One region of the Brevundimonas sp. DS20 genome, then DNA from elsewhere that is predicted to be linked to it. Evidence: riboswitches for the same ligand, from Rfam matches in the RefSeq annotation. Region 1 holds a riboswitch; the other holds the start of a gene.
The links. A riboswitch is a leader RNA that binds a small molecule or an ion and turns the genes downstream of it on or off. The one in region 1 is predicted to bind glycine.

Region 1 (4,228 bases):
TCGTTGGTGGCGCCAACCTTCCAAGACCAGATCGAGCCCGTGGTGTCGTAGTCCGAGATGCGAGCTGCAGCATTGAACTGCAGGTCGTTCAGGATCGGCAGATCCTTGACGATCGGGACCAGGACTTCGGCGAAGGCCTCCTTCACGCTGAACTCGCCGGACATGGCCGAGAAGCTGAACGTCTTGAAGGCCTTGGCCGCGTCCAGCTCGCCAATGCGCTGATCGGTCTGCTCCTTGCGGGCTTCCAGGCCGACGGCGATCGACACGTCGCCGGCCGGCAGGCTGAAGGGCTCGCCACGCAGGCTGACGCCGGCGACGTCCAGCTTGGTGGTGGCCCGCTGCTGAGGCGTGCCGGTGACATAATCGATGGCTTCCTGAGACGGCGCGCCCAGGCCAAAGAGATTGATCGGCACGCAGCCCGAGTTGGGATTGGTCAGGGTCACGCGGCAGACGGCTCGACCGCTCACGGGATCGATTACGGAATCGACCGCATTGGCGAATTCGGTCTTCAGCAGGAAACCGGGCGTATCGATATTATTCTCAAACTCGCCGTGGCTGTAGTAGGCGCCCCAGCGCCAGCTGTCGCCGAACTCGCCGTCCACGGCCAGAGTGGCCTGGGTGGTGACGCGCTCGAAATCGATCGTGGAATAGGACAGATCGGAGTTGAAACGTCCGAAGGTGAAGGACGTCTGGCCAGCGGCCGCCATCTGCTGCTTGATCGTGGATGACAAGAAGGCGTTGTCGATGCTGATGGTCAGGTCGCCGCGATCGTGATCGCCGAACCAGACATAGTCGTTCCACATCCGCGAGTGACGGACGTCAGCAGTGACCCGCAGCTTGTCATTGATCTCATAGACGGCGCTGGCCAGGCCGGTGTAGCGGCGCTGCGGCGTGACCAGGGGGCTGAGATCGTCATTGGACGGACCTTCGCCGCCGATCGAGTTGGTCCCGCTGACTGTGCCGTAATCGAAAGGCCGAAGCGTGCCGTCCGGGTTAAACACCTTACCGCGGTTCACGCCCGACAGGATCAGACCGCCGTAAGCGGCGTTGGCGAAACCGACGTCGGGCTGCAAGGCGCCGTTGACCGTCGCCCATCGGCCGATATTCGGGCGTGAAGCCTTGGGGATGACGCCTTCGTTGTCGAGGTATTCGCCGCCGATGACGAAGTGGCCGCGCCCGTCGGCGAAGTCCGCGCCCCAGGCGCCTTCGAACCGTTCCTGCTCAGCGTCGTCGTAGGAGGACACGCCGTATTCGGCGCCCAGCTTGCCGCCGGTGAAATAGCGATCAATGCCGATGTTCACGACGCCGGCGACGGCGCCTGAGCCCCAGGCGGCCGATGCGCCGCCCGTAACCACGTCGACGCTCTTGACCAGCACCGACGGCACGGCGTTCAGATCGTTCTCGCTGGACACGCGACGCCCATCGATCAGGACCAAGGTCCGGTTGATGCCCAGGCCGCGCAGATCGACCGGCGCATTGCCCGCACCGGTGTTGGTGCCGGTCGTCTGGGCCGATGTGGTGGCGCGGAATTGAGGCATGTCGTTGAGGGCGGCGGCGATATTCGGCCGCGCGCCGACCGACAGATCCTCGGCGGAAAGATGGATGGTCGGCGTCGGCGCCTCGAAGCCGGCGCGGTCGATCCGCGAGGCGGTGACGACGATGTCATCGACCGAGGCCGCATCCTCTGGGGCGCCCGCCTCCTGGGCATGGACAGAGGTGGCGCAGGCCATCAGCGCGATGGCGCTGCAATAATAGGTCAGGTTGCGATTAAGACGAGACAAAGCGAGATTCCTCATGGCGACGACGCCCCTCCCCAGGGTTGCCCAATGCGACCGGCGCTCTGCGGCGCCTGTTCGCCCCCGCTGTCATTGGGCCTGAGAGTTTCGGGCCGTTCGCCGACCCTTTCTCCTTCGGCGAGGCCGCATCCCCCGGATTCGACCTTCTCTCCAGCGTTCCTTCAGCAAGACGGTCCGTTTGCCTGAGCGTTTCCGGGGCGGTTGCGCCTTCGGCGTCGGCGGGAACCGATCTCTCCCGCCTTGCTGAAGCGAGTAAGATCGACCAACGAATGCCTGTCAAATCGGCACGCCTCGCAAGGCTAATGCTTCTATTTTCACATTCATGCAATTACATGCCGCTTTTGAAGCGCGTCAGTCGTTTGTCGCCGAGCGACTCTCGGTCACCGCAGGATCGGTGAAAGCGAGGTGACAGAAACACCGCCTTCAGAAGAAAGAGACTTATCCACAGGAAAGCCTTAGGGCGCCCTAGGGTCGTCCGGCGCCCGTTCCGCCGCCTGCATGGCGGCCCGCCAACGCTGCAGAAGCCCCTCGCGACGCGCCTGATCAAGATTGGCGAGCAAGGCCGGTCCCACACGGACCGGCCGAGCGCCGGGGATAGAGGTGCGACGCTCGGTAAGAATGTCGTCGCGAGCCGGGCGGACCCCCAGGCCGGCGATGATCCTCTGCCCTTCACGCGATAAAAGAAAATCCAGAAAAAGCCGGGCGGCGTTGGGGTGGGCCGCGTTGCGGGGTATGAAGGCCACGCGCGAGACGGACAGATGATAGTCCTCTGGCGTAACCAGGCCGATATCGGGCGCCCGGGCGACCCACGACGCCCCGTAAGACTGGTTCATATTGTAGGCGAAGGCCATGCGGCCCTCAGCCAGTTGGCCCATCATCCTTTGGCCGGACGTATCGGCACGCGGATGAGTAGACCCCAGGGCAGTCATCAGGGCCCAAGCGTCGGGATAGATCTGGATGTCGGCCGACAGTTGCAGAAGCGCCACCCCGCTGCGTTCGGCGTCATACAGGGTGACCCGGCGGAAAAACCGGTCCGCGTCGGTAGACAGCCGTTCGAGCAGTTGGGCGTGGCTGCGCGGCACGATCTCCGACGGCAACCGCCTGCGATTATAGGCGAAGACGACGGGCTCGGCCGTCACACCGAACGCCTGGTCTCGCCAGACCGAGCCGTCCGGCATGGCCGCCCGATGCGGCGATCGATAAACTTGGGCGTAGCCGTCATTGATCAGCTTGACCTGCACGTCCATCGCTGTGCTCCAGACCAGATCCGGCCCCTCCAGTCCGGAGGCGGCGCGGGACTGGACTCGGTTCGCGATCAGGGTCGAGTTGATGTCCTCGAGCCGCACCGCGATCTCGGGCCAGCGCCGTTGAAACGCCGCCAGCACAGGCCCCATCAGGCTAGTGTTCGTGAGGATGTGCAGCCCGCCCTCGCGCCTGGCCAGCCATCGGACGCGGGGCGCCGTCGCGACCCCGTCCGGCTCGCCCGCGCAGGCCGAAACCCCCGCCCCCGCGAGTCCGAGAAGCAGATGTCGGCGGTCCGTCTTCACCGGGGCGGGTTTCCCGCTATTGTACCGCTCATGATCCGCTCCTTCGCATCGCCATGAGAATACTGGTCGTCGAGGATGACAAGGCGCTTCAGCATTCGCTCGAGGCCAGCCTTCTGGCGGTCGGTTTCGAACTCCGCTCCACCGACAGCGGGGACCAAGCCCTTCATCTGGAAGCGACGGAGCGGTTCGACGCCGCCGTGTTGGACATCGGCCTTCCCGACATCGACGGTTTCGAGGTCCTGAAGGCCTTCAGACGGCGGGGATCGCAGACGCCCGTCCTCATGCTGACCGCGCGCGACGCCCTGGGCGACCGGGTGGCGGGACTGGATTTCGGCGCTGATGACTATCTCGTCAAACCCTTCGCCCCTTCGGAACTGATCGCCCGATTGAGAGCGATCGTGCGTCGACGCCAGGGTCGGGCGGCGGGCGCCGCGATCGTCGGCTCACTGGTCTGCGACTGGGACGCCGGCCGGGCCCAGGTCAATGACCGGGAGCTGTCGCTCCGTCCGCGCGAATGGGCGGCCCTGCGCGTTCTGGCCTCGCGCGCTGGCCAGGTGGTGGATCGGGAGTTGTTGGCGGCCGAAGTCTTTCCGCAGGATGAGGCTCCCTCGCTCAACGCCCTGGAGATCCATGTCGGTCGGCTGAGGCGCCAGTTGCAGCCTGACGGCCCCGCCGTGACCAATATCCGCGGTCGCGGCTATCGTCTCGATCCATGAGCGAGGCGCCCGGCTCGCGCCGCCCCCACAGTCTGGTGACACGTCTGCTGATCGCCCAGGTCGCGCCCCTGGCCCTGTTCGCCGTCGTGGTGCTGGCGGTCGGGGCTTGGACGGCCCACCGCGTGGTGGCGGAGACGGCCGACCGCCTCCTGGCGGGGGCGCTGCAGAC
Region 2 (4,228 bases), 390 kb from region 1:
ACGTGAACGACAACTACAGCCGGCTGGCGGCGGCGGTCGGGCTGACGAAGGAACAGGTGACGCTGCTGGCGAAGAACAGTTTCGAGGGGTCTTTCCTGGGCGAGGCGGAGAAGGCGGCGTTCGTCGCGGAGGTAGAGGCGTACGCGAAGGCGGTTTGACGCCTCTTCTTTCGTCATCCTCCGGCAAGCCGCGTCTTCGCGGCGCGGACCGGGGGATCCAGCGGCGCCGAAGGCGAAATCCATCCGCCGCACGATGCGGGAGCACCTGGCCCGCGACAGGTTCGCGCTCTCGCGCGCCGCTGGGTCCCCCGGTCTCGCTAAGCTCGCCGGAGGATGACGAAAGAGGGGTTTAGCCGAGGAGGGTTTCGGCCCCGACCTCCGCCACCCCCATCGCCCGGAAACTGTCCCGGGCCGTCGCCTCGGTCTGCGGCGCGATGGCGCGGCTGGCGTCGGAGATGACCACGGCTTGGAAACCCTCGCGCACCGCATCCTCGGCGGTGAAGCGGACGCAGTAGTCGAAGGCCAGCCCGCACAGGAAGACGCGGGTCACGCGCAGGTCGCGCAGCAGGCCGGCCAGGCCCGTCGGGGTGCGATGGTCGTTCTCGAAGAAGCCGGAATAGGAATCGACCGCCGGGTTGTAGCCCTTGCGGATCACGGCCAGGGCTTTTTGCACCGTAGGCGCCGCGTCGGGATGGAAGTCCGCGCCGGGCGAGCCCTGGATACAGTGGTCCGGCCACAGCATCTGGCGGCCGTAGGCGACCTCGATCTCGGTGAAGGGGGCCGCGCCGGGATGGTTGGAGGCGAACGAAATCTGGTCCGGCGTGTGCCAGTCCTGGGTCAGGACCACCCGGTCGAACCCTTCGGCCAGCCGGTTGATCAGCGGCATGATCCCCGCCCCGCCCGCGACCGCCAGAGAACCGCCCTCGCAGAAGTCGTTCTGTGGGTCGATGACCAGAAGGGCGTCCGTCGGACCGATCTTCATCATGCGCTCGCGTAGGCGTCGATCTCGTTGGCCGAGCCCAGGGCGACGGGGATGCGCTGGTGCAGATGCTCGGGCTGGATGTCGAGGATCGATTGAACCCCGTCCGTCGTCGCCTTGCCCCCGGCCTGTTCAACCAGGAAGGCCATGGGATTCCCCTCGTACATCAGGCGCAGCTTGCCGGGCTTGTTCGGCTCCCGCTTGTCCCAGGGGTACAGGAAGACACCGCCGCGCATCAGGATGCGGTGGACATCGGCGACCATGGCGGCGACCCAGCGCATGTTGAAATTCTTGCCCCGGGGGCCGTCCGCGCCCTTCAGCACGCCGTCGACATAACGCTGCACCGGCTCGGCCCAGTGGCGCAGGTTCGACATGTTGATGGCGAACTCCTTGGTGTCCGGCGAAATGGCGATGGCGTCGTGGGTCAGGATCCAGTCGCCGTCGTTCGACAGGGTGAAGCCCTTGACCCCGGCGCCCGTGGTCAGGACCAGCATGGTCTGGGGGCCGTACAGGGCGTAGAGGGCGGCGACCTGATTGCGGCCCGGCTGCATGAAGTCGGCCTCGGTCGGCGAAGGCGTCGCGGACTTCAGCACCGAGACGATGGTCCCCACCATGGCGTTGATGTCGATGTTGGACGAGCCGTCCAGCGGATCGAACAGGGCCAGATATTCGCCGGTCGAATGGGAGGCCGGCTGGACCTCGTCCATTTCCTCGGAGGCGACGCCCGCGACGGCGGGACAGGCCAGGAGGGCGTCGGTCAGCATGTCGTTGGTCATGACGTCGAGCTTCTTCTGCTCCTCGTCCTGAACATTGATCTGGCCCGAGGCGCCCAAGGCCCCGGCCAGGGCGCCGCCGGCGACCAGAGTGCTGATGTCGGCGCAGGTGGCGGCGGCGACCGTCAGGACCGTCTTCAGCCCTTCCGGAACCTCCAGGGCGGCGATGTGGGCGTCGAGGCGGGTGCGGTCGGCGGTCATGGGATCGGTCCGGAGCGGCGGAGAGGGACGCTCCGTTCTTGGCGGGCGGACGCAGGGAGAGCAAGGGCGAGCCGACGCCGGACGTCAGGAAGTGCGACAAGGCGGCGTCAAAACACGCCTGCGCTTGACTTGCGGCCGGAGTCGGTGGCTTAGGTCGATTGCTCTCGCGGGAGAGATCGGCGCGCCTCGGCGGGTCGACGCCGAAGGCGCAACCGCCCCGGAAACGCTCAGGCAAACGGACCGCGAAGCATACGGACGCTGGAAAGCCGCTCTTCACGGGCGCGCCGACGGAGCAAGGCGACATGATTTGGTCGCCGGAATCTCTCAGGCTTCAGGACAGCGGGGGCGCGAGGACGGCGGAGCTCCGCCACAACACGCGACCGTGAAAGCCTGAACCATGACCGATCAGACCCTGAAGACCACGCCCCTGAACGCCGCGCACCGCGCCCTGGGGGCCCGGATGGTGGGCTTCGGCGGCTATGACATGCCGGTCCAATATGAGGGCGTCCTGGCCGAGCACCGCTGGACCCGCGAACACGCCGGCCTGTTCGACGTGTCCCACATGGGCCAGTGCAAGATCACCGGCGCCGACGCCACCGCCCAGTTCGAGCGGTTCGTGCCCGGCGACTATGAAATCCTGAAGGCGGGCAAGCAGAAGTATTCGCTGCTTCTGAACAAGGACGGCGGGATCATCGACGACCTGATGGCCGGCCGCCCGGATCACGACGGCCTGTTCGTCGTCGTCAACGCCGGCAACAAGGACGAGGATTTCGCCTTCTGGCAGGCGAACCTGGAAGGCGACGCCAAGCTGACGGTGCTGGACGACCGCGCCCTGATCGCCATCCAGGGGCCGGAAGCCGCCGAGGTCATGGCCGCCCACGAACCGATCCTGGCGGAAATGGGCTTTATGGAATGCGCCCGGCTGATGCTGTTCGGCGTCGACTGCTATGTCTCGCGTTCGGGCTATACCGGCGAGGACGGCTATGAAATTTCGGTCCCGGCGGACCAGGCCGAGCGTGTCTGGAACACCATCCTGGAAGACGCCCGCGTCAAGCCGATCGGCCTTGGCGCCCGCGACAGCCTGCGCCTGGAGGCCGGCCTGCCGCTGCACGGCCACGACATCGACCCGACCACCAGCCCGGTCGAAGGCGCCCTGACCTTCGCCCTGTCCAAGTCGAGGAAGGAGCGCGCCGACTTCACCGGCGCCGACCGCATCTTGAAGGAACTGGCCGATGGCCCGTCTCGCGTCCGCATCGGCCTGATCGTCAAGGAAGGCGCCCCGGCCCGCGAAGGCGCCGAGATCGCCGACGCAGACGGCAATGTCATCGGCAAGGTCACCTCGGGCGGCCCCTCCCCCACCCTGGGCAAGAACATCGCCATGGGCTTCGTGCCGCCGGCCTTCGCCGCGCTGGGCACGGAGTTGAAGGTCATCGTGCGCGGCAAGCCCGCCGCCGCCGAGGTCGTCGCCATGCCGTTCGTGGCGCAACGCTATTACCGGAAGCCGAAGGCGTAACATTCACCCCGTCACCCTCGGGCTTGACCCGAGGGCCGGATTATCCGCCGCATTGCGTCGGGATCAACACAGAGAACGATCCGCCTCCGATCCTCGGGTCAAGCCCGAGGATGACGGGGTGGGAGATGGAGAAGAGAAATGAAATTCACCAAGGATCACGAGTGGGTCAGCCTGGACGGCGACATCGCCACCGTCGGCATCTCCAAACACGCCGCCGACGCCCTGGGCGACGTGGTGTTCGTGGAAGTGCCTGAGGTCGGCAAGACCGTCGCCAAGGGCGCCAGCTTCGCCGTGGTCGAGAGCGTCAAGGCCGCCTCCGACGTCTACGCCCCCGTCTCGGGCGAGGTGGTCGAGGCCAATGACGCCCTGTCGACCGCCCCGGAAACCGTCAACGCCGCTCCGGAAGGCGACGGCTGGTTCGCCAAGATCAAGGTGTCGGACGCTGCCGAACTGGACGCCCTGATGGACCAGGCCGCCTACGACGCCTTCCTCGCCACCCTCTAATTTCAAACTCCGTCACCCTCGGGCTTGACCCGAGGGCCGGAGGATCAACCACTCGTGCGAAGCCTTTGACGCACGAGCCGCACAACATCCGATCCTCGGGTCAAGCCCGAGGATGACGGGTGAAGGAAACCGGCAATGCGTTATCTCCCCCTGACGCCCGACGACCGCACGGCGATGCTCGCCGCCATCGGCGCCAAATCCATTGACGACCTGTTCGTGGACGTGCCCCAGGCCGCGCGTCTGGACGGCCCCGTGGACC

Region 2: linked by a shared signal. The riboswitch ahead of gcvT (glycine cleavage system aminomethyltransferase GcvT) and the one ahead of JL11_RS12455 (TonB-dependent receptor domain-containing protein) in region 1 are both predicted to bind glycine.

What each region holds. Positions count from the first base shown of each region.
Region 1 covers NZ_CP012897.1:2,552,166-2,556,393, forward strand. The annotation lists gene JL11_RS12455 (TonB-dependent receptor domain-containing protein) at 1-1,781, opposite strand, end outside; glycine riboswitch at 1,957-2,044, opposite strand; gene JL11_RS12460 (ABC transporter substrate-binding protein) at 2,252-3,343, opposite strand; gene JL11_RS12465 (response regulator) at 3,397-4,059, shown strand; gene JL11_RS12470 (sensor histidine kinase) at 4,056-4,228, shown strand, end outside.
Region 2 covers NZ_CP012897.1:2,942,253-2,946,480, forward strand. The annotation lists gene JL11_RS14425 (adenosine deaminase) at 1-158, shown strand, start outside; gene pncA (bifunctional nicotinamidase/pyrazinamidase) at 349-984, opposite strand; gene JL11_RS14435 (class 1 fructose-bisphosphatase) at 981-1,952, opposite strand; glycine riboswitch at 2,110-2,205, shown strand; glycine riboswitch at 2,209-2,294, shown strand; gene gcvT (glycine cleavage system aminomethyltransferase GcvT) at 2,350-3,465, shown strand; gene gcvH (glycine cleavage system protein GcvH) at 3,604-3,969, shown strand; gene gcvPA (aminomethyl-transferring glycine dehydrogenase subunit GcvPA) at 4,105-4,228, shown strand, end outside.